DNA from 2 places in the Companilactobacillus sp. HBUAS59699 genome. Region 2 is predicted to be linked to the other one. Evidence: riboswitches for the same ligand, from Rfam matches in the RefSeq annotation. Region 2 holds a riboswitch; the other holds the start of a gene.
What was found. Region 2 has a riboswitch for lysine ahead of U8519_RS08020 (amino acid permease). Riboswitches for the same ligand answer to the same signal wherever they lie in the genome.
Positions count from the first base shown of each region.

Region 1: it holds a riboswitch for lysine, as region 2 does, so the genes downstream of both, lysA (diaminopimelate decarboxylase) here and U8519_RS08020 (amino acid permease) in region 2, are expected to answer to the same signal.

Region 1 is NZ_JAYKTV010000001.1:2,274-17,730, forward strand. It holds gene U8519_RS00025 (aspartate kinase) at 1-1,084, opposite strand, end outside; lysine riboswitch at 1,248-1,426, shown strand; gene lysA (diaminopimelate decarboxylase) at 1,524-2,822, shown strand; gene dapD (2,3,4,5-tetrahydropyridine-2,6-dicarboxylate N-acetyltransferase) at 2,864-3,562, shown strand; gene U8519_RS00040 (N-acetyldiaminopimelate deacetylase) at 3,562-4,719, shown strand; gene dapA (4-hydroxy-tetrahydrodipicolinate synthase) at 4,720-5,607, shown strand; gene dapB (4-hydroxy-tetrahydrodipicolinate reductase) at 5,604-6,380, shown strand; gene U8519_RS00055 (aminotransferase class I/II-fold pyridoxal phosphate-dependent enzyme) at 6,394-7,587, shown strand; gene U8519_RS00060 (aminotransferase class I/II-fold pyridoxal phosphate-dependent enzyme) at 7,649-8,857, shown strand; gene U8519_RS00065 (aspartate-semialdehyde dehydrogenase) at 8,870-9,934, shown strand; gene U8519_RS00070 (AzlC family ABC transporter permease) at 10,030-10,746, shown strand; gene U8519_RS00075 (AzlD domain-containing protein) at 10,736-11,059, shown strand; gene U8519_RS00080 (sugar O-acetyltransferase) at 11,112-11,663, shown strand; gene U8519_RS00085 (hypothetical protein) at 11,867-13,180, shown strand; gene U8519_RS00090 (ABC transporter ATP-binding protein) at 13,557-14,246, opposite strand; gene U8519_RS00095 (ABC transporter permease) at 14,250-15,311, opposite strand; gene U8519_RS00100 (TetR/AcrR family transcriptional regulator) at 15,312-15,457, opposite strand, start outside.
Region 2 is NZ_JAYKTV010000003.1:305,987-321,443, reverse strand. It holds gene U8519_RS08040 (aldo/keto reductase) at 1-839, shown strand, start outside; tRNA gene U8519_RS08035 (tRNA-Thr) at 1,415-1,487, opposite strand; tRNA gene U8519_RS08030 (tRNA-Asn) at 1,570-1,642, opposite strand; gene serS (serine--tRNA ligase) at 1,708-2,997, opposite strand; gene U8519_RS08020 (amino acid permease) at 3,287-4,738, opposite strand; lysine riboswitch at 4,827-5,001, opposite strand; gene U8519_RS08015 (helix-turn-helix domain-containing protein) at 5,094-5,711, shown strand; gene U8519_RS08010 (hypothetical protein) at 5,735-6,592, shown strand; gene U8519_RS08005 (BspA family leucine-rich repeat surface protein) at 6,617-9,139, opposite strand; gene U8519_RS08000 (DUF916 and DUF3324 domain-containing protein) at 9,289-10,326, opposite strand; gene U8519_RS07995 (WxL protein host-binding domain-containing protein) at 10,328-11,308, opposite strand; gene U8519_RS07990 (DUF3324 domain-containing protein) at 11,414-12,514, opposite strand; gene U8519_RS07985 (WxL domain-containing protein) at 12,621-13,391, opposite strand; gene U8519_RS07980 (LPXTG cell wall anchor domain-containing protein) at 13,531-13,965, opposite strand; gene U8519_RS07975 (GNAT family N-acetyltransferase) at 14,080-14,595, opposite strand; gene U8519_RS07970 (helix-turn-helix domain-containing protein) at 15,021-15,457, opposite strand, start outside.

The sequences.
Region 1 (15,457 bases), on a different contig from region 2:
CGTTATCTAGCTTGCTTTTATCGAAGATCACGGTTAGATCATCGATACCTGATGGCATGTGCTCGTAAGAAATTCCGTATTTATAAAAGATTTGTAGTAGTTTCAAAGTGAAACCTACTTCTTTATTCAACAAGTAGCGATGAATATATAAGGCTGAAAAACGTTGTGAGCTGGCAATACCAGTAATTAAATTAGCTGGATCGAACAAGAATTGAGAAGGAACGATCATTGTACCGGGTGCGGTAGGATTGTTGGTATTCTTAACGTTTACTGGTACCTGGCCTTCAACTGCTGGGATAATCGCTTCATCTTGAAAGACAGAGAAGCCGGCATACGATAATTCTCGCATTTCACGATACGACATTTTTTTGATTGCTTGTGGATGGTCGACAACGTGATTGTTAGCCACATAGATTGCATCGACATCTGTAAAGTTCTCGTACAGATCGGCTTTAAATCCACGACTCAAGATCGATCCGGTAATGTCTGATCCACCACGAGTGAAAGTATAGATTGAGCCATCTTTGCTGTAGCCAAAGAAACCCGGGAAAATAATTTTAGCATCGTCGAATTGATATTTGGCTAAATTAGTGTATGTTTCAGGCAACACGTCTGCATTGTTAGGAGAACCTCCTAGTAGGAAGCCAGCGTCTTTAGGATTTAAAAATTTGGCTTTTATGCCTTCTTTATTAAGTACTGCAGCTAGAGTAATGGCATTGAGATACTCACCATGTGCTTTAAATGCTGCCATTAGATGATCATCATCTGTGAATTTTTCAGATGCCAAATTTGTAAGTTTTTGTTTGATAGTTGTGATCGTTTCGGGACTCAATTTATAATAATCACAAATTTCTTTGTATCGATCTACTATTTGATTGTATGTATCTGTATACACTTCGTCTTTTAAAACTTCATTTGCATATTTGATCAATAGATCGGTAACTTTGATATCTCCACTGAATCGTTTACCTGGAGCGGATGTAACTACAACTTTACGATCTGCGTCACTACTTACAATATTTATAACCTTCTGGAACTGTTCACCATCTGCTAGTGAACTACCGCCAAACTTGACGACTTTCACATCAATCACCTCATTAATTATTTGAAACATTAATACATTTTTAATGAAGAGTTTAGCAGTTTTATGCATTAAAACAAGATAAATGTTCGAAAAATTAGAAAAAATCATGAAAATGGTTAATTAACCTTGACTGATTATTAGAGTTGTTATAATCTTTTAACAACAAAACAAAAGAGGTCGCAACTAACATGAGTAGATAAGGGAGTCACTGCAAGGCATTGAACTTATTGAAAGGGAAGGTTGCCGAAGCGTCAGATATGCAGGATCTGATGTGCTGGGACGTGTTACTAAGATGATACGGACTGTCGCAGCAAAATGTCGCTGCGGTGCGCTTATGACAAATATGATGCAGAATAACTTTTAATTTTGGATCTCTTTGTTTTAAGCAAAGGGGTCTTTTTTTATCCCATCTCTCCAGAAAGAAAGGTTGTTTAAAAATATGATTAGTAGTGAATTGAAGAGTTCTAATGGTCATTTGATTATTGGTGGCGCGGATAGTGTTGAGTTGGCTCACAAATATGGAACTCCATTAGTTGTTTATGATGTTGAACAAATTCGTCAAACAATTGATAGCTTTCGAAAAAGCTTTGAGCAAAGCGGTTTTAAGTATCAAATCAGCTATGCTAGTAAAGCATTTGCGACTGTAGCTATGTATCAAGTTTTGAAACAAGAGAATCTTCATACAGATGTTGTTTCTGGAGGAGAATTATTTACTGCTTTAAAAGCGGGCTTTCCTGCTGAAAACATTAGTTTTCATGGTAACAATAAATCTTTAGAAGAATTAGAGATGGCAGTTGATAATCACATTGGGGTTGTTATTATTGATAACTTCTATGAAATTGAACTACTGGAAAAGGTTTTGATCGAAAAGAAAGCCTCTATCAACGTTATGTTGAGATTGACACCTGGTATTTCAGCTCATACTCATAAATATGATCAAACTGGACAAGTTGATAGTAAGTTTGGTTTTGACGTTGAGTCAGGTCAAGCTGAAAAGGCATTACAGTTGGTTTTGAAAAATTCTAATATGAATTTGATTGGAATTCATGCACATATTGGTTCACAGATTTTTGGCATTGAAGGCTTCACGATGCTGGCACATAAGATGGTAGAAATTGCGAATGCTTGGCATCAAAAATATGGTTTCACCCCACAAATTCTTAACCTAGGTGGTGGATTTGGAATCAGTTATACGGATGCTGATGAACCAATCGGGGCGGATGTTTTTATAGAACAGATTACTAAAGTGGTTCGTGAAGATTCACAAAAAGACGAATTACCATTACCAGAAATCTGGATCGAACCTGGTCGTTCAATTGTTGGCCCAGCTGGATACAACTTGTATACGATCGGTTCACACAAGGACATTCCTAACTTAAAATCTTATATCAACGTTGACGGTGGTATGGGAGACAACATAAGACCGGCATTGTATCAAGCCAAGTATGAAGCAGTTGTAGCTAACAAAATGGATGCCAAACTTATCCAAGATGTACACGTAGCTGGAAAGTATTGCGAATCAGGAGACATCTTGATAGACTCAGTGAAACTACCAGAAGTTCAACCTGGCGACGTGTTAGCAATGTTAGATACTGGAGCTTATGGTTATTCAATGGCTTCAAATTATAATCGTAATCCACGTCCTGCAGTTGTGTTTGTGGAGGGCGGCAAAGATAAGTTAGTTGTCAAACGAGAATCATTTGAAGATTTAACTCATCTAGATCTGAATTATTTATAAGAATTAAATACATATAATAGGTTGAAAGTGGAGGAAGTACAATGAGCAAGATGAACGCTGAAGAAATTATTAATTACATTGGAAATGCTAAGAAAGTAACGCCTGTTAAGGTTTTTGTTAAAGGGGATGTTGCTAAATTAGCAGTTCCAGATAACGTTAAATCATTTTTGAATGATTCAACTGGAGTTTTGATCGGTGATTATTCGGAAATCAAGCCGTTATTAAATGAAGTTGATGATTACTATATCGAAACTTCTGCACAAAATTCAGCTGTTCCAATGCTTGATATTAAAGGAATCGATGCCCGTATTGAGCCGGGAGCCATTATCAGAGATCAAGTTGAGATCGGCGATAATGCAGTTATTATGATGGGAGCGGTTATCAATATCGGTGCTGAGATCGGTAAGGGAAGCATGATTGATATGGGCGCCGTTCTTGGAGGCCGTGCCATTGTTGGAGAGAACTCACATATTGGTGCTAATTCAGTATTGGCAGGAGTGATCGAACCAGCTTCGGCCGATCCTGTAAGAATTGGTAATAACGTTACCGTTGGAGCTAACGCCGTAGTCCTTGAAGGTGTACAAGTTGGCGATAATGCTGTTGTAGGTGCTGGAGCAGTGGTTACTAAGAACGTTGCACCTAATGAAGTAGTCGTTGGAGTTCCTGCCAAGGTTATTAAAGTTAAGGATCAGAAGACAACTGATAAAACACACATTGAAAGTACATTAAGGAAGTTGTAATTATGACTTTAACCGAAGATGAACTGATTCAGATTAGAAGACATTTTCATCAGATACCTGAATTGGCGTTACATGAAATTCAAACTCATGAGTACCTGTTGGAAGTTATCAAAAACTTCTCTCAAAAAAATTTAAAAATAAAAGAGATACCAGAATTGCCTACGGCACTATTAGTTAAAGTCAATGGAAGTAATCCTCAACGTACGATCGGTTATCGAGCCGATATGGACGCCTTACCAGTGACAGAGACTAATGGCCTAAGTTATGCGTCAAAACATAAAGGAATCATGCATGCTTGTGGACACGATCTTCACATGACGGTTGCATTAGGAATCTTGAATTATTATTCTGAGCATCAACCAATTGATAATTTAGTATTCTTCTTTCAACCAGCTGAAGAGAGTGAGAGTGGTGGTCGCAAAGCGTATGATCTAGGTGTTTTCAATGGTGAATATAGAATTGATGAGTTTTATGGATTGCATGACAATGCTGATTTACCAGCAGGCGTTATAGGATGTCGTAACGGTACTTTGTTTGCTGGAACAACGGAAGTAAACGTGATAGTTCATGGTACAAGCGGTCACGCAGCCTATCCCCATGAAGCAAACGATGCAGTCGTGATCGCGGCTAACTTTATTACGCAAGTTCAGACAATTATTTCTAGAAATATTGATCCAACTAAATGTGGAGTTATCACATTTGGAAAGCTTGAAGCCGGTACGATCAGGAATGTTATTGCTGGTACAGCAAGAATCGAAGGTACGATCCGTGGTTTGACTCAGGACATGATTGAATTCATTCGTCAGCGGATCGTTGAAGTTGCTAAGGGATTGGAAGTTTCGTTTAACGCTAAGATCGATCTTGAATTCAATCAAGGCGGATATTATCCAGTCGAAAATAATCCAGAATTAACTACTAGATTTATTAAGTATATGAAACAATCAAGTGCTAAGTATCAAGATATGGCATCGGCAATGACTGGTGAGGACTTTGGCTATTTATTAAATAAGATTCCTGGAACAATGTTTTGGCTGGGGGTAGATAGCCCCGGATCATTACATTCAGCAGACTTTTTACCAAAAGAAACGGCAATTAAAGATGGTATTGAAGCATTTACTGGCTTTTTAAATTACCGAATGAATTCGGAGGAAAATTAGATGTTAGAAAATGTAGATTTAATGACCGCAATTGTCACCCCATTTACGGATGATGCAAAAGAAATTGATTATAATGCACTTAAAAATTTAACAAATCATTTATTAGATACAGGTAGTAAAGGCTTTGTCATCGGTGGTACAACTGGTGAAACACCTACATTATCAGAGGATGAAAAATTAGCTCTTTATTCACATTTTGTTGAGATCGTAAATGGCCGAGTACCAATAATTGCTGGAGTTGGTAGCAATAGTACGCAAGCGACGATTGATTTTACTAATAAGGTTGCTGAAATCAAAGGTATCGACGCTGTATTAGTAGTCGTTCCTTATTACAACAAACCTAACCAACGAGGAATGATTGCACACTTCCAAGCTGTTGCTGATAATTCTCCATTGCCAGTTATTATTTATAATATCCCAGGTAGAACGGGAGTATTGATGGAAAAAGAAACTGTTGTAAGTCTATCCAAGTATTCCAATATTGCTGGAGTAAAACAATGTAATACGATTGCTGATTTGGAATATATTGTGGAACATACTAGTGATGACTTTGCAGTATACAGTGGTGAAGATGCCCAAGCGTTGTACGCTAAGGTTCTTGGCGCTAATGGTGTCGTCTCAGTGGCATCACACATTTATGGTGATTTGATGAGTGAGATGTATCAACAATTAGATGCTGGTGATTATAAGGCTGCTGGAGCAATTCAACGTGAACTGACACCGAAGATGGCAGCATTGTTCATGTATCCATCTCCTTCACCAACTAAGGCCGCATTGAATGAGATCGGTTATCACGTGGGAGGATGTCGTTTGCCAATTCTGCCATTGAATGACGATGAGAAAGATATTTTATTCAGCAAGCTAAATATTCAGGAGGTAATCAAGTGATAAAAATAATCGTATCCGGATTTAACGGTTCTATGGGACAAAAGGCTGTTAAGATGGTTAACGCTAATGATGATTTTGAATTGGTAGGAGCTTTCAACCCAATCGTTAAGGATTTGTCTCCTGAATCTTATGGATTAGACCAGTCAGTTAAGGTCTTCAATGATTTGTCTCAGATCAACGTTGATGCAGATATTTGGGTAGACTTTAGTATCCCTACGGCGGTCTACGATAACACTAAGTTTGCAATTGAACATGGCTATCGTCCAGTCATTGGAACTAGTGGTTTGAGTGAAGAACAAGTGTCTGAATTAAAGTCCTTAGCCGATAGTAAAAAAGTCGGTGGGATTATTGCATCAAATTTCGGAATCTCAGCGGTATTGATGATGAAATTTGCACAAGTTGCAGCCAAGTATTTTGACCAATCAGAAATTGTGGAAACTCATCATCAAGATAAGTTGGATTCACCTTCAGGAACAGCTTTGAATACAGCTAGATTGATCCATGAAGTACAACAAAAAGATCAACCTGAAAATCCCAATGAGTCCGATCCTTTGGGAACTCGTGGCGGAGATTACCATGGAATTAAAATTCATGCTATTCGATTACCCGGCTTCATCGCTGATGAGGAAGTTATTTTTGGAAGTACTGGTGAAAACTTAGTAATCAAGCAGAGTACGACCGACCGTGAATCATTCATGAAAGGTGTTCAGTTAGCTATCAATGAAATTATGTCACGTGATGAATTAATTATTGGATTAGAAAAAATTATTTAACGGAGATGTTCTTATGCCAGAATTAGCAAAGAGTGTAGAAAATATTGAAAATGAATTAGTCAAACCATTTGGAGACAACAAAATTCTTGCCTTCAATTCTAAAATTGCAGGTATTCCAGGAATCGTAAAATTAACTCTTGGTGAGCCGGACTTTAATGTTCCAGAACATGCAAAACAAGCAGCAATCAAAAGCATCAATGATAATCAATCACATTACACACCACAAAAAGGAATTCCTGGACTACGTGATGCCATCAGTAATTACTTAGCAACTGATTATGGTGTTAAATACGATCCTGCAACTGAGATCATCGTAACTATCGGTGCGACTGAAGCTATTTTTACATCTCTCTATACGATCCTAAATCCTGGCGAAAAAGTCATCGTGCCAACACCTACTTTTTCAATGTACATGGACGATATTAAGTTAGTCGGTGGGGTACCAGTTGAAGTTGATACTTCCAAAGATGGCTTTAAGATCACACCTGAAAAATTGACTAAGGTCCTAGAAGAAGAAGGTACTGCCGCTAAGGCTCTGATCATCAACTACCCTGGTAATCCTACTGGTGTTGTCTACACTAAAGCTGAATTAGAGGCATTAGCCGATGTTGTTCGTGACAAGGGTGTCTATGTTATTTCTGATGAAATATACAGTCAATTAGTTTATGGTGAAAAACACGTTTCATTCGCTAGTGTACTTCCTGGTCAAACAATTTTGATCAATGGTTTGAGTAAGTCACACGCTATGACTGGATACCGTATCGGTTACATAGCTGCACCTAAGGGCTTTGTAGATCAAGCCGCTAATGTTCACTCATTCGCTGTTACTTGTCCATCCAATCCAGCTCAATTTGCTGCTGAAGAAGCCTTGAAGAATGGCCATGAAGATCCAGTAGAAATGCGCAAGACATATAAAGAACGCCGTGACTTTATTGTTGATGCTTTGAATAAGATGGGTTACGAAACTATTAAACCAGATGGAGCTTTCTATGTATTTCCTAAGATTCCAGCAGGAATTAATTTAAACTCAAATGATTTCTGCTTGAAGCTTGCCAAGGAAGCTAAGGTCGGAGTTATTCCTGGCGATGCCTTTGGTGACGCTGGTGAAGGATACTTCAGAATTTCATATGCCACTTCAATGGAAGACATCAAAGAAGGTATGAAGCGTTTAGCAGCTTTCACCGATAAATTATTACAAAAAAACTAATTTAATAAGATATTTTGTTATAGTATAGTAGTTGTATAAAAAGAAAATAGGAGAGTACGTTATGCCAAAGTTAGATTCATCTGTAAAGAATGTTGTAAATGAAACAATCGCACCATTGGGAATTTCACAGATTAGATTTTTCGCACAGAAATTTGCTAAGATTCCTGGAATTATCAAATTGACATTGGGTGAACCAGATTTTAATGTACCCGAACATGTTAAGGCAGCAGCTATTAAGAGTATTGAAGATAATGATTCTCATTATTCTGAACAGCGCGGTACGATGGGACTTAGAAAAGCTGTATCAGGCTATTTAAAGAAACAATTTGATGTTGAATATGATCCAGAAAGCGAAATCATTGTAACGATCGGTGCTACTGAAGCGGTCTTTGTTTCACTGGCAGCCATTATCAATCCTGGAGATAAGATCATTGTTCCAACACCAACATTTGCATTGTATTTACCAATCATTAAGGTTCTTGGTGGAATTCCAATTCAAGTAGACACAACCCCTGACAATTTCCGCTTGACCGGTAAGAAATTAGCCGAGGTAATCGAACGTGAGGGAGAAGACAATGTGAAAGCTTTGATCTTAAACTTCCCTGGTAATCCAACTGGATTTGTCTATTCTGAGGATCAATTGAAAGAAATCGTGGATGTTGTTAAAGACAAGCCAATGTATGTTATGTCTGATGAAATTTATGCTGAATTAACATATGGCCGTAAACATGTTTCTCTAGCTAAGTTGCTTCCTGGTAAAACAATTTTGATCAATGGTTTGTCAAAATCTCATGCCATGACCGGATATCGTATCGGTTATGTTGCTGCACCAGCTGAATTTGTAGTCAATGCCGGTAAGATGCACGCTTATACCGTAACGGCTCCATCTAATCCAGCTCAATATGCAGCACAAGAAGCTCTGGAAAATGGTATCGATGATCCAATTGCAATGCGTAAAATCTATCAAGAACGTCGTGATTATATCGTTGAACAACTGAATGACATTGGTTATAAGACACAATTACCAGAAGGAGCATTCTATACATTCTCAGCTATTCCTGAAAAATTTGGTTTGAATGATGTTGAGTTTGCTACAAAACTTGCTGAAGAAGGCAAAGTTGGTGTTACACCAGGATCAGCCTTTGGTAAGGGTGGAGAAAATCACTTCAGAATGTCTTATGCATCTTCGATGGAAGATATTCAAGAAGCAATGAAACGTTTGCGTGAATTTACAGAAAAGTTAGAAAATGAAATTAATATATTAATATAAAGGATGAATATTATGAGTGAAGGTTATGAAGTAGCTATTTTAGGTGCAACGGGTGCCGTGGGAACTCGTCTAATTCAACAATTGGAGCAATCAACAATTCCAGTATCAAAGATTAGATTGTTGGCTTCCAGTCGTTCAGCTGGTAAGAAACTTCAATTCAAAGGTGAAGATGTTGTTGTTGAAGAAGCAAAACCTGAGTCATTCGAAGGTGTAGATATCGTTCTTGCTTCTGCTGGTGGTTCGGTTTCAAAGAAACTTCTTCCTGAAGCAGTCAAGCGTGGAGCTGTCTGTGTTGATAACACCAGTGCATTCAGAATGGAACCAGATGTTCCACTAGTTGTACCTGAAGTTAATGAAAAGGCACTCTATAACCATCATGGCATTATTGCTAATCCTAACTGTTCTACCATTCAAATGATGGTTGCACTTGAGCCGATCAGAAAAGCTTTTGGTTTGAAACAGATCATTGTTTCTACCTATCAAGCAGCCTCTGGTGCTGGTCAAAGCGCACTTAATGAGTTATATAGTGAGGCTCAGGATTATCTTGATGGTAAAGATATGTCAGCTGATATATTCCCAACTAAGGGTGACAAGGAGCACTATCCACTTGCCTTTAACTTATTACCACAGATCGACGTCTTAGAAGATAATCTCTACTCACATGAAGAGTGGAAAATGATTCATGAAACAAAGAAGATTATGCTTGGAGATATGGATGATCCTAAGATCAAAGTAACAGCTACATGTGTCCGTGTACCTGTTCCAATCAGTCATGGTGAATCAATCTATATCGAAGTTGAGGACAAGGACAATGCCAGTGTAGAAGCAATCCGTAAGTTGATTGATGAAGCACCAGGTGCAGTCTTAGAAGATGATCCTGAACATCAAGTTTATCCACAACCAATTAATGCAACTGGCAAACGTGATACATTTGTCGGCCGTATTCGTCCAGATCTAGAAAACAAGGGAGCATTCAATATGTGGGTCGTTTCAGATAACTTACTAAAGGGTGCCGCTTGGAATACAGTACAAATTGCAGAAAGATTAGTTGCTGATGATCTTGTTGAAGTTAAATAGCATTCATTAATGGGTCTTGTTTGGTAGCATGGAGAATATGTTGCCTTATGAGGCTTTTTTTATTTTTTAGCAATATTTTTTGAGGGGTGATCAGTATGGAAGAGATTAGAACCGATGAAGGTTACACGACATTTAGGGATGGTATCAAAAGCTGTCTGCCGACAGTTTTAGGATACTTGGGCATTGGATTTTCATTTGGTATCGTTGGTATTAATTCACATTTAAATTTGTTTGAAATCACCTTAATGTCAGCAATTGTCTATGGTGGAAGTTCACAGTTTGTTATGTGTGGCTTGTTATTAGCTAATACGTCGATCACTGGTATCGTTATGACGGTCTTCCTAGTCAATCTCAGACATTTATTGATGAGCATGACTGCCAGTCCACATTTTAGAGAAGAGTCACTCTTGAGCAATGTATCAATTGGATCATTATTAACAGATGAGTCATTTGCAGTATTTTCTACAACAGTCGCACAGGAGAAACATTTTTCGCTCCGATGGATGGAGGGACTGAACGTTACAGCCTATATTACTTGGATCGTAGCGACTTTTCTTGGTGGATTAGTTGGTAATTTTATTAGTGATCCAAATAAGTTTGGGTTGGATTTTGCTTTGACAGCAATGTTTGCTGGTTTGTTCATTACCCAATTTGAATGGGAGCTATCGAAGAATACTAAGAAATCTGTTGCGGTCGTTATAACGGTGGTTCTTAGCTTATATATTCTCTTGGGACTAGTTAGTTCATCAGTTGCGGTAATTATTTCGGCACTCCTTGGATGCGTAGTAGGAGGTTTATCATATGATAAGTAAAAATATTCTTTTAATCTTAATAGGTAGTGCCTTGGTAACGTGGATACCACGTATCACACCATTTATCTTGGGGAAAATGGTTAAGTTCCCGCCGATAATTACGAGATTCTTACAGTATTTGCCATTATCGATCTTATGCGCATTACTATTAGAAACGGTCTTCAATGCCAAAGCAGGAACACTGGCAGTTCCCAAATGGGATGTTGTGATTGCCTTAGCCCCAACCGTTATAACGGCAGTCTGGCTTAAGGATTTAATGAAGACGGTAGTGGTTGGAATTATTGCTATGGCTTTGGTACGATTAGTCATATAACAACTGTACTTAGAGTATACTCTAAGGTGTATTGTAAATATGAGGTGTTAATATGAGAGAAATTGAAAAATTAGATGCGGGAATGGAATATTATTTTTTAGATGATGAAGTTGCTGCTAGAAAGGCTCGGGCAGCTAAATTGTGTCAGGAATTCAACGCAATCCCTGCAACCGAACCTGATAAGCAGACAGCTAAAATTAAAGAAATTGTTGGATCGCACGGGGAACGAATTTCTGTTCAAGCTAATTTTAATTGTGATAATGGATCTAATATTCATGTCGGTGAGGATTTTTTGAGTAATTATAATTTGACTATTCTTGATATTGCTCCGGTCAATATTGGTAACAATGTTATGATCGGACCGAATGTTGATATTTATACAGTCAATCATCCAATGACTGCTCAAGGCAGAAGAGAATACAAGGCGATTGCTACACCGGTCAATATTGGAAATGATGTTTGGATCGGCGGTAAAGTATCAATTATGCCAGGGGTAAACATCGGTAACAATGTGGTTATTGCAGCAGGAGCAGTGGTGACTCATGATGTTCCAGACAATACTTTGGTTGGAGGAGTTCCAGCAAAGAAAATTAAAAGTCTATAATATAAGAGAATCCATTTTGGGTTCTCTATTTTTGTGGATGAGGTAGTTAAATTTAAACGTTTTGAAGTTCATATATTTTTCAATTATGTGAAATAGTAATCGATCTTACTTTCATCGGTAGTTACTATGCGTTTCTGTTGTATCGATGTGGTCAAGTATGGCAAGATTACTAATGATGAATAAATTGAGTTAAGGAGAGAATTTTGCGAAAAATTTTTGAAACTTTTTCTGAAGGTGTACTCAACCTGTTTGCTAATGTTGGTGTTGTAATACCGTATTTCTTTTGTTTGTCTTTATACAATCACAACAAGGACATTACAGCCTATGTTTTACCATTTTTGATGTTGTATACATTCAGATCAATTGGAATGTTATTGACAGTTTATATACCATTTTCCGCCAGCACGATGCTGATTGTGTCAAATCTTTTTGGTATTGTTGGATCATTACTGATCGTTGTTGCCTTGAATCCTGTGTTTGGAATTTTAGGCGGTATATTATTAGGACTAGCTTCAAGTTGGATCTGGCCATACTTTTTGACTGTCAGGACAAAGGGTAAAATCATTAATGATTTTCATATAACCAAACTTCACTGGCAAGGTTCCATCGTCGCAATGATAATTTTGGGATTGGTTGAATGGCTATCAGTTAAATTCAGTACGTATAACGTTGCCTTTATCTTATTAGCTCTATTCTTTGCCATTTCATTAGCAGGTAGCTACTCAATGAGAAGCAAAATAAGTTTCTATCATAACGGTAAAACGTCGCTTCATGATCGAAATTATTCAATTATAGGTATTGTATTCATTACTATATTAGTGATGTTAGTCTTTGCAATTCGATACTCTAGATTGAAGACCATTCCACATGCCTGGGATTTAGGCATTGGAATAGTTTCCTTGGTAGGTCTATTGATATTACTAATGTATCAATTAAAAATCCATCGAAATTTGTATCCGCTCAGTCTGGCTTCAATAAATCGCGGTATTGTAATGAACTTTGTGTTGCTATATACAATTTTTGACAGTAGTTTGAGATTTGGATTCAGCACATTATTGGTGGTTTATCTAATATACTTGGCGGGATTTGAATTCGGACCATTCATATTAAAGAAATACTTGTACATGAGATATCCATTATTGATTTTAGGCTTAATATTGTCCTTCTTTAATATCACGTATTTTGTAGGAATATTCCTGTGTTCATTGTTTGTTGGTTCTGATAACTCGATTTTGAATAATTCACTTTATAATGATCCAAAGATTGAATCAGAACGTGCTTTCTTGGTGAAATATCAATTGTCAGCTGTGGGTAATATCTCACAGCAATTGTTTTATATGATTATTGTTTATTTATTGGGTTATCTGTATCGTGTTAATGTTTTAGATTTCTTCAACGTTAATGGAAATGTTAATTCTAATTTGCTACTCGTCGTTAGATTGGCTGTTACATTTGGAGTTTTATTCTCTGGCTTTATTACTTATTTGTCTACTAGGTCTAAAAAGAAAATTAGGTAGGGGTATGCCGCTGACGATGGACAACAATTCCATCTGCCGTGGGACCGGTCTCAGCCGTGGCCGTCTTCGACATCGCTCGGAAGCCTGTAGTCTTCCGAGTCGTCCAGCGTACTAAGTGATAAATCGCTAAGTACGCTATCACGGCTGATTCCATTATTGGCCACCGTCAGCTGGGTTTGCGCTGTTTCTAGACTAAAGGGTAAGGTTACGCTGTAATAATGTAATGATTAAATTTTATATTTTATAAATAAAAACAGCATATTATGGCAATTGGATATAAACTATTCCAATCTATTTGCCATAATATGCTGTTTCTTTTGTGACCGTTAATAACTATTGCTGAACGAAAGGACACGCCCCCTCTGTTAACTTGATTCTAAGCTAATTTCATATCGTTATTCAAAGTCATTTTCCCATCCATAATTTGATACACATTGTCAGCGAATTCTATCAGTCTTAAATCATGTGTTACTACGATTACAGCGGTATTTTGTTCACGAGCCAGTTGTTGAAAAATTTTACCTACTTCAACGACACGTTCACTATCAAGGGCAGCTGTTGGTTCGTCTGCTAATACTATATCAGGCTTTGTATAAAGTGCTCTAGCGATTGCGACACGCTGATTTTGTCCACCAGATAGTTCACTAGGATACTTGTTCTTCAAATCTTCGATGCCCAACTTTTGTAATAGTAAGTCTAGTGACAAATTAGTCAAATTATGTTGTCTCTTAACTTTCTTGACTAATTGAAATTGTTCTTGAACTGTTAAATAAGGAATCAGATTATGAGCTTGTAAAACAAAGCCGATCTTGTTTAATCGTAAGGCATCACGCTGTTTATTGGACATTGATTTAACAGCTTTTCCTTCTAATTCAACATTTCCATTCGTTGGTGTTTGTAATCCCCCGGCGATAGTCAGAAAGGTGCTTTTACCTGAACCAGAAGGTCCAATGACTAGATTTAGTTCACCTTTTTTAGCAGTGAAATTAATGTCTTTCAGAACATGAACTCGACTTGATCCAGTTCCGAAGTATTTGTTGATTTTGTTTAATTGTAAAGTTTCCATAAGTTATCCTCCAATTACGCTCACGGGATCGACGTTTAAGATTATTTTGATAGGTATTAATGAACCGAGTAATCCTGTTAAAACCAAACCGATTCCAACTCCGGATAAGATTGGAATATTGAAACTCATTGGAACAGCCGCAGGAATTACAAAGGCGGTTGCAGCAGTTAAGATGACTCCAATTATTAATCCACTAACTACGAGAGTGATCGATTGAGAAATCGTTGCACCAACCAGTGTTTTAGCAGGAATACCTTGGGCTCTTAAAACGGCGTAATTTTGAATTTTTTGAATAGTCAAAATGTATAAGAATACGGCAATCACAATCAATGAGATGATCATCAAAAAGGCGATCATAAAAGTGAAAGTGGAATTTTGAGCTGAATATCCTGGTAATTTGGCTACGAAGGCTGATCTAGAGTAGGACTTAAGTTGATCGTTGTTGATTTGATAATTTGCTTTTTTAGAGACAATAGCACTGGCAACAAACTGACCATTGATATTCTTCAAACTTTGCCACTCTGAAATGTCTCCGTAGACTACTGGAGCAATGTTCAACTTAGCATTTTTAGTAAATCCAACGATCGTATACTTTTTGTTGGAAGAGCTGAACTGAATCTTGTCACCGAGTTTGTAACCGTCATTTTGAAATTTGGTGTCAACGACAACTTGGTTTGATTTATTCACCTTGTGTCCAGAATCTATAACTAAATTCTTAGCAATGAACTGTTTATTGTTCAAACCTAGAAATTGTGCAGATTCATTAGTTCTACCTGATTTCTTAGCCACGACGGCAGCTTGACCAATGTACGCCTCTTTGGAAGTTAGCTCAGTATTTTTTATTTCGTCTTTAGTAATTAAAGATTGAGTCATGCTGGTATTAGAATCTTTATCTAATACAACACTGCTGATATGCCATGAGTCGATAGCATCGGTATTTTGTTGTGCTAATCCCATGGCTAGGCTAGTTAGAATGAAGATCAAGTAACAGATCAAAACAATCATCCCGATGATCAAGCCGTATCTAAATTTTTCTTTTTTTATTTCTTTTAATGACAAAAACATTTAATTCTCCTCTTTAGCTAAGGTTGTTAAGACGTTAGCTAATTTTTTTAAGATCATTTCTTTTGAATCAGGTGATATCATGATTTGCTTAATAGCATCATGGATCATCACTTGTGTAGCCCATAAATATTCATTTCCACTTATCA
Region 2 (15,457 bases):
AAGGAGTCTTCCACTTCGATGTTGCTAATCACTATGGCGATGGTCAAACCGGCTTCGGAACTTCCGAGGAACTACTTGGTCAAATCCTAAAAGACGACTTGAAACCATATCGTGATGAACTAGTTATTTCTACCAAAGCTGGTTACGAGATCCACGATGGTCCTTACGGTATCGGTACTTCTCGCAAGTCATTACTTCAAGATATCGATGATTCACTACAAAGATTGAACCTTGACTATGTGGATATTTATTATGCCCACCGTTACGATGACCAAACACCAATTGAAGAAACAGTTCGAGCATTGGACGATATTGTTCGTTCCGGTAAAGCACTCTATGTTGGTGTTTCAAATTACGAAGTACCAGAACTCAAGCAAGCTATTTCATTGTTCAAAAAATTAGGTACTCCCTTCGTACTTGATCAAATGAGTATGAATCTATTGAACGATCACGTTGAAACTAGTGGTTTGGCAAAACTACTCGAAGATAATGGCGTTGGTGCAATTGCCTACGGCCCATTATGCGAAGGACTATTGTCAGATCGTTATCTCAACGGCATTACTGACGACTTCAACATCCATCGCACTAATACTGATTTGTTGGACAAGGGTCAAGATGCCTTGGTTGCTAAGCTGAATAAGCTAAACGACATTGCTAAGAATCGTGATCAAACACTCAGTCAAATGTCACTAGCTTGGTTATTGAAGGATCCGGTCGTGGCTAGTGTAATTATCGGTACTACTAGTGTTGAGCACTTGGATGAGAACTTAGGTGCTTTGGATAATTTGAAGTTTTCTGCTGATGAGGTTAGTGAGATTGACGGTTTGATCAGGGGTTAAGGTAGTGTGGTGTTCTACTGCTGTTTCCGTCTCCGGTCGAAGATGAAAAATCCTGCTGTGTAGAACGTCTGGAGCCTTGGTCTCCAGACTCGATTTTGAACTTCGCGCAAACCCGCGAATTTCAAAATACGTCTAGTGCTGTAAAAACGAGAAGTTCACTCGTTTAACACCACTGCCACTGCGGGATTTTTTCATCTTCAACCTCCGACTTCCCCTCTGACTTCGTCTGGGGCCTTTGTTTGTCGGTATATAATTACTATAAAGTAAAAAATCTGTTAGGAATTCCAATAAGGATTTCTAACAGATTTTTTTGATCACAAATATTTAAAGAGTATCTAAGTCTCCAGAGAAAAGTATCGGAGCTAGCCGTAATAGTGTTGTCGAACGGTGGTCTTCCGTTCTTACAACACTGACGACTTTAGAAATTTTCGGTCCTCAGAAAAGTTCTAAAGCGAGGTTCCAGACCTTGGCTGGAACCGGTCATACAGCGAGCGGAGATACTTTTCTCTGGAGACGGCATCCCCCATAAAACAAAAAAAGAACATCTATTCAAAAGATGTTCTAAATACACATAGTGCCATCTGCAGGATTCGAACCTGTGACCGCCGGTTTACGATACCGATGCTCTACCAACTGAGCTAAGATGGCAAAAGCGCCTATAAAAAAATACATCTAATTCGCAAGAACTAGATGTATTATCAGCGCACCTAGGTTTTTCCTAAGTATATAACTCCGGATGTCAGACTCGAACTGACGACACCCTGATTAACAGTCAGATGCTCTACCAACTGAGCTAATCCGGAATAATTCAATAGTCGCTTTTCAACAACTATTAAATTTTATCAATCTACTAATAAAACGTCAATATCTATTTAGCATTTTCTTTAGTAATTTTTGTAACTCCACCCATGTAAGGTACCAAAACGTCAGGAATTGTAACTGATCCGTCTTCGTTTTGATAGTTTTCAAGAATTGAAGCCACACATCTACCAACAGCCAAACCTGAACCGTTCAATGTGTGAACTAGTTGAGCCTTGCCATTTTCATCACGGTAACGAATTTGGGCACGACGTGCTTGGAAGTCTAGACAGTTTGAACAACTTGAGATTTCACGGTACTTGCCTTGTCCTGGCAACCATGTTTCAAGGTCATATGTCTTAGTTGAACTGAAACTAGCATCCCCACTTGATAGCACGATTACGTGATAAGGAATGTTCAACTTCTTCAAGATGTTTTCAGCATCAGCTGTCATCTTCTCTAATTCAGCGAATGATTGTTCTGGTCTAGTAACCTTAACCATTTCAACCTTGTTGAATTGGTGCATACGGATCAAACCACGAGTATCACGGCCGGCACTACCTGCTTCTGAACGGAAACTTGGTGATAGAGCTGTGACCTTCTTAGGAAGTTCCTTACCATCAAGGATCTTGCCAGCAAAGTAGTTTGTCAATGGAACTTCGGCTGTAGGGATCAATGTCAATGGGTTCTCATCAACCATAACCGTATAAACATCTTCAGTAAACTTAGGGAATTGAGATGTACCAAACATTGCTTGGCTGTTGACCAAGTAAGGTGTGATCATTTCTGTATAGCCTTCCTTTTGGTGTTGATCCAACATGAAGTTGTAAACAGCACGTTCAAGTCTAGCACCCATACCAATGTAGTAAACAAAACGACTACCAGAAACCTTAGCAGCTTGATCGAAGTCCAAGATACCTAGATCTTCACCGATTTCCCAGTGATGCTTTGGTGTGAAGCTGTATTCAGGAATATCTCCCCACTTACGAACTTCCTTATTGTAACTTTCGTCAGGTCCAACAGGAACTGAATCATCAGGAATATTAGGTAGACGAACTAAGATATAGTTCATCTTGTCAGCTGTATCTTCCAACTTAGCGTCCAAGTCTTTGATGTCAGCACCAACTTGCTTCATGTCCGCAATTTCTTGGTCAGCATTTTCTTTATTACGTTTCTTTTCAGCGATACCTTGAGAAACTTTGTTTCTCTTCTCCTTTAGTGTTTCACTTTGAACTAATAGATCACGGCGATTCTTATCTAGATCCAACAAGTGATCGATCTCTTCAGCTGTAACACCACGTGACTCTAATTTTTTCTTAGTCCAATCTGGATTTTGTCTGATCATCTTAATATCAAGCATTGATTTTTTCCTCCTAAAATTTGTAAACAAAAAAAGTAGCCACTCATCCCGTAAAGGGACGAATCGACTACTTTTCGCGGTACCACCCAGTTTCAATGTATAACAAATACATTGCACTCACAGACGATATCGGATCAATCCGAACGGCATTACCCGTTAGCTAGAATACTGGAATAGAAATCTTAGCGATTCACACCAACCATCGCTTCTCTGAAAGATTCTCAAATAGGTACTCTCTTGGCTTTGTTTATTTATCTATATAGTAATTTAAAATCCATTAAAATTCAAATTAATAATGATAATGTCTCTTAGTATGTTCAACATCGATGTCGTCCAACTTCAAGAACTTCGTGTGGTGACGGATCTTGTAGTATGCCCAGCAGACGAACAAGACAATTAGTCCACTGTAACTGATCAAGAGACGCATTACGTTAAAGTTAACTAATGAACGAATATCTTGACCAATAATGATGATGATACCAAGGATGATCGCTAGGATCGGACCAAATGGGAACCACTTAGCCTTGTACTTCAAATCATCCAAGCTGTATCCCTTGTTGATATAGGCCTTTCTGAAACGATAATGCGAGAAGGCAATTCCGATCCAAGCGATGAATCCTGTCAATCCACTGGCCGCAACTAGTAATTCATAGAATGAATCACCGTACAAACTAGTGAACAAAGCGGCACCACCGACTAAGGCAGTGAGTAGAAGTGAAAATACCGGCACACCACGGTTGTTAGTTCTCTCGAACGTATGTGGTGCCATGTCATTCTTACTCATTGACCACAGCATACGACTGGCAGCGTACAGACCAGAGTTAGCAGCTGAAATAACTGACGTCAAAATAACAGCATTCATGATACCAGCAGCTAATGGGATACCGACCTTCTTGAAGACGATCGTAAATGGACTGATAGCAATATCGCCAGCCTCTGAACCTAATAAGTTAGGACTTGTATAAGGAATAATTGCTCCAATAACCGCAATAGATAAAATATAGAATAGAAGAATTCTCCAGAAAACTTGTTTGATAGCCTTAGGAATACTCTTCTCAGGTGTTGCTGACTCACCGGCAGTGATACCGATCAACTCAGTACCCTGGAACGAGAATCCAGCAACAACGAAGACGCTCAGTACCGCTGGCACTCCGCCAACGAATGGTGCATGTTTGTATGTGTAGTTACTCAAACCGATGGCTTGTCCATCGCCACCAAGAATACCCATGATCGTTAAAATACCAACGATCAAGAAGACGATAACCGCAGTAACCTTAATCGATGACAACCAATACTCAGTCTCACCGAATGAACCAACTGAAACTAGATTGATAATCAATAAAATAACTAGGAAGCTCAAACTGATCTTCCAAGACGACCAACTTGGGAACCAATACTTAACAACAATCGAAATAGTTGAAAGATCAACAGCTAACGTAATTGCCCAGTTGAACCAATAATTCCACCCTAAAGCGAAGCCAAAGGCGGGGTCGATAAACTTAGTAGCGTATGTCGCAAACGACCCTGAAACCGGCATATATGTAGCCATCTCTCCTAAACTAGTCATTAAAAAGTAAACCATCACACCAATGGCAACATATGCCACCAATGCTCCTCCGGGACCGGCAGTCGAAATTGACGAACCACTAGCAACGAAGAGTCCAGTACCGATTGACCCACCAAGAGCAATCATGGACAGATGTCTAGTTTTCAACGACCGATTCACATCAGTATTTTCCATTTTTTTCGTTTCCCCCATCTTGGATTTTACAAAAAAATCCTTATTACCAGAAGAAACTACTGACAATAAGGATTCGATTTTCATCCAAATGATCAATAGCCCAACGCACCAATGTGCGACAGTCCGTTATCTCTTAAATAACGGCCCAACAAGATTACCAATAGGGGTAATGAAGTTTCGGCATTGTCACCTTTTACACTAAATCTTTGTACCCTATCATACTCAAAAGTGCTAATTATTGACAATGCGCCTCTATCTGATTACAAAATATTATAAATAAATGTTACCATAGTAGCAAGTAGTGTCACAAATTAATTCTGTTTTATTTAATAAGCCAGAGTCGGGGGAATTGAACATGTTGGAGCAAGTGTTCTTAGTAAAGCAAGATGTTGAAAAATATCGGATGCTCACGGTGATAAAATCATTGCCACCACAGGAGCTCAACCTTAGTAATATCAGTAATAGAATGCAATTCACTTATCAGAAGACTTACAATATCTTCCAAGCCTTACTCGAAGATATCATGGAAGTAGCACCGGATATGGATCCGAAGGTGACTAAGATCGAATCGATCGATTTTTCAAAAATCGCTATCGACACATACAGATTGTATTTAGTCCAAAATTCCATTGTCTTCCAAGCCTTCAATTACGGACTAACTAACGCCAATCCGTCCTTTGAAGCCTTCAGTAATGAACACTTCACTAGTAAATCAACACTTAATAGAAGAATGTCTTCCTTCAGATCGTTCCTAAAAAACTTCGGCTTAAAGATTTCTAACTCCACCCTGGAGATCAAAGGTGACGAAAAATGTATCCGTTGGATGGCATACTTCGTCTACTGGTATATCTATCATGGTCAAGAATGGCCATTCCTACTGATCAAGCAAGACGACATAGACGACATTATCGACCGCTCTGGCAAGACATTCAGTAATCCTATCACTTCCTCGCCATATCGCGTATTAGACTGACCAAACGTAATTATATTACCAGTATGGATAAATATAACGATGTCTTCGGTAATCAAAAACTCGGTGAAGACGTATTGCGTCGTGAAGACTACACGATCGTACCGATCAACGCCTTAGATAATGAGAACAAACTACTCAACTTGTTCCACAAGATGGTCTTCCAACCTAGTGCTGAGATCTATGCACAGCCAATGAACTTCGATGTCAGAATCAATCCCAAGTTCTATGCCTTGGTCTATCACTTCATTGACTTCCTCAAGGAACACTATCGTGATGATATGACCGTTTATCACAACCAAAAAGTCCTAAAAGATATCATGACTTACGTCTCACGTGATATTATCTTCTATTACATCATGGCTAACGACGGTATCGTTAAAGGCAGCTACTACGACAAGAATCCTGAAGATACCAAGTCCTTGTCATCCCTCTATCAAGATATCCATGAGTTCTTCTCCGATGTCGACGATGCCGAATATCACGGCGTACACAACGGTGCCGAAGCTATCGCCCATGACTTGTATCAGATCCTGCCTAGTTATATCAATACGATTCAGAAGCAAGATTATATTCATGTCAAAGTCCTAGTCGATCCCGGTAACGCCGCCGAAGAAGTTGTGCTGAGAAACGTTAGAACACTAGAATTCGTCCAAGTCGTTCCTAGTGATCAATACAAAGACGTTGACGTCCTGATCTCAACCTTGGACATCTTACCTCGTGATTATGAATTAGATCTCTATCCAAAGAATATGAAAGTTATCCCTTGGAATATCACCAATACACGAACTGATTACATCTGGTTGCTAGTCAGATTAAATCAAGTCTACGTTGATAAGCTCAAAGCTCGTGACGCTGATAAGAAGAAAAAGACAAAAAAATAAGCCTTGCGGCTTATTTTTTTTGCATTAATTCTCTTTAACATTCACTACATCAACAGCTCTAACCCACTCATCAGTAGCCACACGATACATTGTGAAGCCATCAATGACAGCAGTCTTATCAGTTATCCAACTACTATTCGCCGTCAATTGCCTATTAGTTACCGCATGACCACGTTCATCATAGACCGTTACGTTGTAATTATTAGTTTGCACTACCGCATGTATTGGCGTGTACTCCAAGGCATCATCAGCACTGACGAATTCATTGCTTCCTACACGATAGTACTTAGTACCATTCATGTAAGTATAAATATCCGTTACCCAATCACTATTAGCACGCAATTGTCTGCCCAATTTGACTTGATGGGCATTGAGCAAGTCCTTACTTGAGTCATTGTAAGTCTTGATAAACTTGTTGTTTGCCGTATAGACATAGACATCGTCCATCTTGACCCACTCGTCAGTTGCTACACGATAGTACGAAACACCATCTCTAGTCAACTTCTTATCAGCGAACCAGCAAGTATTCGGCTGCAAAGCACGATTAGTGATCAATTGACCTTGAGTATCGTACAGCCTTGCTGCAGGTTGATCAGCGAATGTTGCCACATCAATATTCACATCCGTTATTTCAGAAGTTGGCGTAGAAGTTGAAGAACCACCGCCGTTATTAGTTGGGTTCTTAGTATAAGTAACATACCCTGCCCCTGTAGGATCAACTACCGAGAAGTTACCATCCTCGTCGATCGATACTTCGACAGTCTCCTTGTCAGCTGTGTATCCTGGATATCCTGGGACATCTATTGTTATAATAGTGCCTTTTTCACCGCTAGCTTCCACTTCTACTGGGTCCTTATGGTTTGAAGGGATCGTTACAGTTCCCGAAACAGGATTCTGTCTGTATTCAATATGATCATTTGTACTTACATTGAATGCTTCATTATCGTCCGGTCCTTCAATAGTTCCCGAAATCGTTACAAGATAATTGCCATCATCATCGGCAACTAACTTAGTTCCATTCTGATATAGGGTATATCCTTCAACTGCTGGGATTTCAATATCTGCAGTAACTTCATTACCCGGCACTCCATGAGCAGTTTCTTTAATTTCGTAGCTTTCACGTGATTCATCACTGTACGGTACAGATACCAACAAAGTGGCATCCTCAGTACGGACATATGTTTCATCGAATTTACTATACTGTTCATTGTTGTCTCTCTGCTCAGCAGGTGTTAAATATTTGTTAAATACATCAGTTAGTTCGCCCCCATCTTTTTCACCCTTTGGGTCATTTTCAGTACCACTACCCACTGCATAATACTCAGGGCTAACGTTAGGAAAAGGTGTGGGTCTATCATTTTTCAAAAAGACAACCTTTTTGCCTAGTTTTAACTTATAAATATTAGTGGAACCAAACATAGCTCTTGTGTTTTTATTGGAAAACATATCAAAATTAGATATATCTAGTGCCTGCAATGATGAAGAAACTGCAAACATAGCCTGCATATTCATTACATTACTTGTATCAAAGGATGACAAATCCAAATTTTTTATCGAAGACATATTTGAAAACATATATTGCATAATTGTAACTTTACTTGTATCAAAGGATGATAAATCTAAATCTTTTACCGCAGACATATCAGAAAACATATAGCCCATCGATGTTACATTACTTGTATCAAAGGATGATAAGTCTAAATCTTTTACCGCAGACATACCAGAAAACATACGACTCATATTCGTTACATTACTAGTATCTAATTTGTTAAGTCCATTAATTTGAGTCACATTTTTTAATCCTTCAAACAAATAACTAGAATCTTCATTAGCTGTAACAGAATCGTCTATTTGAATTGACGTAATATTATTCGAATAATTACTGTCTACCCAATATTCATCATTGCGTGAACCTAATTCACCAGCACCAATGTGTAATACCCCAGTATCATCAATAGTCCAATTCGATGTTCCAAATTGACCGCTATCAACAATATTATTTGTATCAGCTGTTGTATCGTCAGTACTTACATCATTTTCCCCATTTTCAACTGGAGCACTAGCTAATGAATACGTACTAATAGATTCAGAATTAGTTTGATCATCATTAGTTTCAATGGCGGTATAATCAACAGTTTCATCAGTCGTTATAGTTCCATCGTTGTTCACATTGGCTATTACCATACTCTTATCAGCTTTATATTCAGTTTTTACTGGTACGGTAACGGGCACGGTTTGACCTTCATTACCTGTAACATCATTTACAGTAATAGCGCCTAGATTAGACTGTATAGTTACATTTGCTGTCACAGACTGATCCTGATCTTGTACAACATTTGGATCATTCGTGGTCGTACTACTTGAAGCTACTGTATCTGATGTTCCTACTACATCAGAGTCAGCGCGCACATCTACACCGGTTAATGCTCCTCCTAAAAGGATTCCTGCAAAAGAAAGTGTTGATACGATCGCCCACTTTTTTTCAACCGTAAATAATTTCCTTTTTACAACCATATTAGAGTCGGATTTAAATCGCATGTGTTTCATAAAAGTCTCCCTCCAATTTATAAAAAACATGTAATAAAGTTATTTATATACGCTTTCATTATGACACATTTTATTACCCTAAAAGGGCATTTTTGCATAATTGGCTAGTAAATTATGCAAAAAAATAAGCCTTGCGGCTTATTTTGAATCTACTTACGACTTCTAGTCTTCTTACCATGCGATCCAGTGGACTTATTACGTTGTGAATAATACAAGAACATCCACAAGGCAACCAGAATCAAGGCAATAATACCGACGATAATTATGATCCATTGATTACTCTTCCGACCGGTCTTTTGTTCAGCTTGTTCTTCGACATAATCGACATCACTCTTACTTACGGAAATAGTTCTAGTAAAGGTCTTCTCATATCCAGCCTTGCTCTTAACAGTTATAACTGCCTTGTACTTACCTGCACTCAAATCCTTAACGGGAATGAAATAATTAAACTGTGAATTTGGTGCAATTTGTAAGTTCTTAGCATTATACTTCGTCGTATCACTATTGTGATAGATCTTAGCCTTTAACGTAACCTCATTGATATTGATTGGTGCAGTGTTATCCATGGTATAGGCAATACCAGAGTTACCAGCGACTGACTTAGGCTTGGCGTTAGTCATATGCATATTAGGAGTCACCCCATCGTCTTTTGAACGCAAGACAACACCTTTAACATATCTAACCTGATTCTTGATGTTAATATTCTTAGATTTAGTTGGACTAACATTGGCTGTTGTCGTTACACCACCTAGGATAATTCCAGTATATTCACTAGAAGGCGACTTAACTTTGAAACTAACCGTCTTAGCTTGACCGACTTTCAGATTAACCGTTGTCTTGCGTTTGCCATCAACTAAAGAACTCAATGAAGGATTCTGATTCTTGTACAACTTCACATTGTACTTGTCATAACCAATAACACCAGAGTCAGCCGTATAAGCATCGTTGACCTCAGCTTGTACCTTAATCGGCTTACTACCAGTATTAATGATCATAACCTTCAAGTCTTGTTCCTTATTAGGCTCAACCTTCAGGTCAAAGTAAGACTCGTTCTTATCGATCTGATTATCAGGTAATACCGCTTGAACTGAATATGATTTGTCAGCTGCCGCATTAGCCTTAGTTGGATATGCAAAACTTATAAACGATAATAATATAGTAAATACAAATAAAATTTTACGTTTCATATTAACTCCTATTCTGATGCCAAATTCCCCAAAAGATCAATACGACGAGAGATACCAATACAAGTACGATCAAGATGTACGTAATTGACTTATCATAGACCAAGTTCTTACAACGTGAGTTGATATCATTAGCTTGTTTCTGGGTAATCGTATAGGTTTTCTTGAAATTCCAAACAGCCTTACCACTTCTGGCTACACCCTTGACCTTATACTTACCTGGAGCAATCGGTGTTTGATTCTGGTTGAAATCAATTGGTATCTTGGAATTAGGGGCAACTTTCGGATAAGTCAGATCAGCCGTCATTTTCTTAGGTCCCATGTTGAACCTATCTAACCAGCTTTCACGTTTGACTGTGGCATGAACTATAACTTTTTTCATCATACCTGGTTGGTTGTTCTGGAGGTTAACGTAAACATGAGGTTGATAATGCTCCACCCCTAATGACAAACTGTGCAAGCTTAGTATTCCACCGACAGCCTTATTGTCCTCAGTTATCCACACAGGAATAACTGAGTTTCCCCTTTCATTTCGATTAACATCGTATACCTTTAGACCACCTATGATTAATCCCTTTAACTTCTTATCAGGTAACTTCACGTTAAAAGTTAAATCTTTAGTCTGACTTGTTTTTAAAGTTACAGTTTGAGGCTTAGTCATATCCGCAAATGCAGACTGTAACCCATAATCACCAGTTTTTATATTCTCAGTATAAGCAATTTTTCCATCAGATGAAGTTGTGGCATTAGTCGGTACGACCCTGAGTCTGAGTGCTCTAATACCAAAGTTACCAATAGATATTTTTAATTTTTTTACTCCATCTTTTTTACCAATAATTTGAAATTTATCAGTGACATCTGAATCACCAATTAATGGAGTTACTGTTACACCATTAATATCTGCATGAGCAGTCTTGGGTGTCATAAATATAAACAGCATACAGAAACAAACAACTGATAATAAATAGAACATTTTTCTCTTCATGTTTTCTTAACTCCATAAGCCTAGATATGTGTGTACACATCAATAATACTAAAAAAGCCGTTCCAAGTCTTGGAACAGCTCAATTTAATTTTTAATTTTAAAATATTAACGACGACGTCTTCTAGTTGGTTGATTATTTGGTCCACCATTATTGCCGTTGTTCTTGTTGTTTTTCTTACCTAGATAAATACCTAATCCTAGAATAATAGCTAGAGCTAAGATTGCTAGAAGAATGTACAACCACATATAATTAGGCTTGATACCTGCAAGTTTATTATACTTAGCAGCATCAGAATTAGTAATTGTAAAGTCCTTATTAAGAACCCAGCTCTTTATACCACCAGCAGTTTTATAAGTTAACTTCAGATGATAATCACCCGCTTGAAGTGATTTCTTGCCCCAAGAAATTGAATAATTATAATTTGAAGTTGGTGCTATTTCTTGACTGGTGCTTTTATTTGTTATTTTAAATTTCTTGTCACCTTTTTTAGTTACGATGGCTTCTGCACTCAAACTACCAGAATAAGAATTATTAGAATTATGGACATTTGCTAGAACACCAGGCTCTTTACCATTAGTAGCTGCAACAGTATTAGGTTTTACAGTTCTAACAGAATATTTTGGCTCAATTTTATCTTTTCCAGTTTGATGTATTTGTATTGGAATAGAATAACTAAACTTGTTCTTTATTAAAGTACCATTTGAAGTTACGGTACCCTTTGCCTTTTCTTTATAGGGACTAACATTAAAACCACCCATTAAATAACCATCAAAGCTTTTTTTGGGTACAGTTATCGTTGCAGTTACTGTTGCAGTAGACTTTCCTGGAATGGATATGGTTCCCTTATTAGGTGTAACTATATTTCTTGTTTGAATTTTTAGTGAAGAATCCACTACTTTGGTCTTATCATATCCTAAATTTCCGTTGTCGGTTGTATAAGCAGTATTAGCATTATACAAAAAAGTTCTAGTATCACTTTCCTGATTAACAATCCCCAGTTTTACTTCTACCTTTTGACCAGGATCACCTGTAATAACATATGATCCGTTATCTATATTTACATTATCGTTAGATTTTCCTAAAACTTGTAATGCATATCCACCATTTGTCGCTGCTTTTACATTTGTAATATTATTAGATGCAAAAGAAAAGATACCAATAATCGACATGACAGTAAAAACGAGTTTACTTATAATATTTTTCATACTTAATCCTCCATTAATACTAACCACCATTGCTTTTATTATAAAGTAAAAACCACTACTAGTGTAGTGGTTTTTACATAATTCATTAAACTAATATTATTTGTCTTTAAGCTTCAGGAGCTGCTGCAAGTGTCCATGTAATTGTACTCTTGTATGAAGTTACAGCATTTGTACCTTGAGCATCTGTAGGAACAGCCAATGATGCATCTGCTGGAGTGTGGAATTGTGCAGTAACTGCACCGGCTTTATATGATCCCTTTGTCATATTCATAACTGTTCCAGCTGCTCCAGTATCACTAAGAATGGCTTCACTTGTTTTTTGTGCTGTAGCTGCAGGATCTACTGTTACACCATCAGCATCATTTGCAATATCTGTAGGGTTCAATGTTAGAACAAATCCACCCTTTGATGGTCCACCTGTAAATGATCCTAATGAAGCTGTTAATTTAAATCCTGGTTGGTCTGCACGTGAATCTTGAACTGTCAAATCACCATTAGGGTTATTGTCACCATCATTATTGTCACCTTCGGCATTATTATCTACCAATTTGGCATTCTTTTGACCGGCAACGGCTGAACCAAATCCAAGATTAGGAACATCTTTAAGTACTAATAGTCCTGAGATAACATCAACATTAACATTTGACTTAGCAGATGCTCCTGTAGCATCTCCTTCTGCCTTTGTATCAGAATCAGCAATTGCAATATAATTTGAGCTGTTCAATGTACCTGTTGTTGCTTTTGAAACAACTGTACCATCTTCTTGTTGTTCAAATGAACCTGTAGCAGCGAACGCTGTTGTTGCTGGTGCAACTAATCCTAATACCATACCTGCTGAAGCTAAGCTACCTACTAAAACGTTTTTTGATAATTTCATGTTTATATCCTCCCTGATATAGAAAAATTATTTTTTTAAGTTCTTCTTGATTACGGTTACTATGTTATCAGATTTTCCGTTGCGTACACTTCATATTTCGTAAAGCGAATTTTCAAAATCTGAACTTTTTTCGTAAGCCTTAATCAGTGGTGAAACGGTGGATCTTCTTCATATAAAAAGCGAACAGACCAATCAAAATTGAAAAGCCCATAATAACATATCCATACTCGTGCGCATCTCCCGTTTGCGGATAAGATGACATGTTATTTACATTTACCGATGGGGTATAACCTACATCTTTGGTTGTAGGACCTGCATTTGTGCTTTCACCGGTATTATCACCAGTTACTAACACATGGGCATTAGATCCTGTGCCGCCATCTCCTGAATCATCAGTGTTGGCAACGACAGCCTCTGATCTAGCTACGCCCCCAGAGTTATTAGTAGACTCAGCGATAACATGGTTAATGCTGAATCCGCCAACAACTCCTAGAACAATTACGGCAATTGCAAAATAACCGACTATTCGCTTTTTCAATGAAAGACTTTTTCTAGTTCTTTGTCTTTTTTTCATATCGAAAAACCTCTCATCAAAATCAGTCTATTATCTCCTTACCGATTACTAGTTTATCATCTATTTCTTCCCTGCAAGTTCGTATTTGTTAAGAAATTCTTACGAGAAGTGACACTATGGCTTGAGTAGGTAATATTCGATCAGATCATTGGTATTGTCCAATAGGGTGAAATTCTGGTCCACCTCATAAATATATTTGAAATTTTGTTTGACAAGCAGTTTTTGAGGGGCAATATTGTGTTTTTCGGCTGCCGCCCACAGTTCTGTCAGCTTCAATTCCTCAAAACTATACTTGATCATCAATTCTACCGCCTCAGTCGCAAGATGCTGCTGGCGGTATTTTTCTTCTATTATAAAACCGAGTTCTCTAGTCAACTCCAAACCGCTATTCAAACCACGTTCATTCAACTCAATGATTCCTACCATTAATGAGTTCTCTTTCAACGCTATACAATAAGAAGTTTCTAGTTTCAAATACCGGTCGAATATCCGCTTAGCTTCATTAATATCAGTCGTATACTCCATCCCTGACAGTTCATGATTACGTTTATTCTTGACTAATTCATAGAAGGCATCGAAGTCCCCCTCTTGAAAATTACGTATGATTACTTTGTTTCCTATTAAATGCATCTAATCTTCCTCAATCAATCTATTTACTAACGCCATTATATCGAAGTGATATCGGACGAGGATCTCTACCAGAAAGTTGCCGAAAAGGCTGAAGCCGATAATCGAAGCGTCAATAAGTATATTGTGCATCTTTTACAACAAAACACAAAAGAAACAATCTTCGAGAATTGCCTTCGCTATCTATTCCTCCTACGTTTGAAAAAGAGTAAGCCGCTGTGAGCCGGATCAAGCCTTGGTCTTGATCCTCGATTTTTAACTTTGCACAATACGCAAATTTAAAAATACGTCAGTGGACTAAGCGATAAATCGCTAATTCCACTAGCACTGCAGGCTTACTCTTTTTCAATCTCCGGCTAGTGTTATTTTTTATATTTGAATTGTACGTAAAAAAAGTGGTTATGAGTTTTGGCTCATAATCACTTTTTTTACATGTATCTTCTTTTCAACTCCGTATCATCTTTTGATGGTAAATAACCATATATTTCATAAAACTTATTGGCCCATTCAAATAATATCTCCTGATATTTATTCTGTACCTTATGATTATTTTCGATTTCATCTAAGGTCGCAGGACTTATTCCCAATTTCTTAGAAAAAGTTCTTATATCAAGATTTAATTTTTTTCTAATGGTTCTGATATCATTAGAACTTAAATAACCCAAATATTTTTTATATTCTTCAATAGTAGGAAAAGACTCGATGCTCCTATTACCACCATTAGCCGTACTTTTTGGCAAACTACACATTAATTCGTAAAATTCAAGCGACCATGAAAATAGCACATTTTGATAACTATTTTGAATAATATGATTATTCTCTATATTAGACAATGTTGTGTAACTTATTCCTATTTTATCGGCAA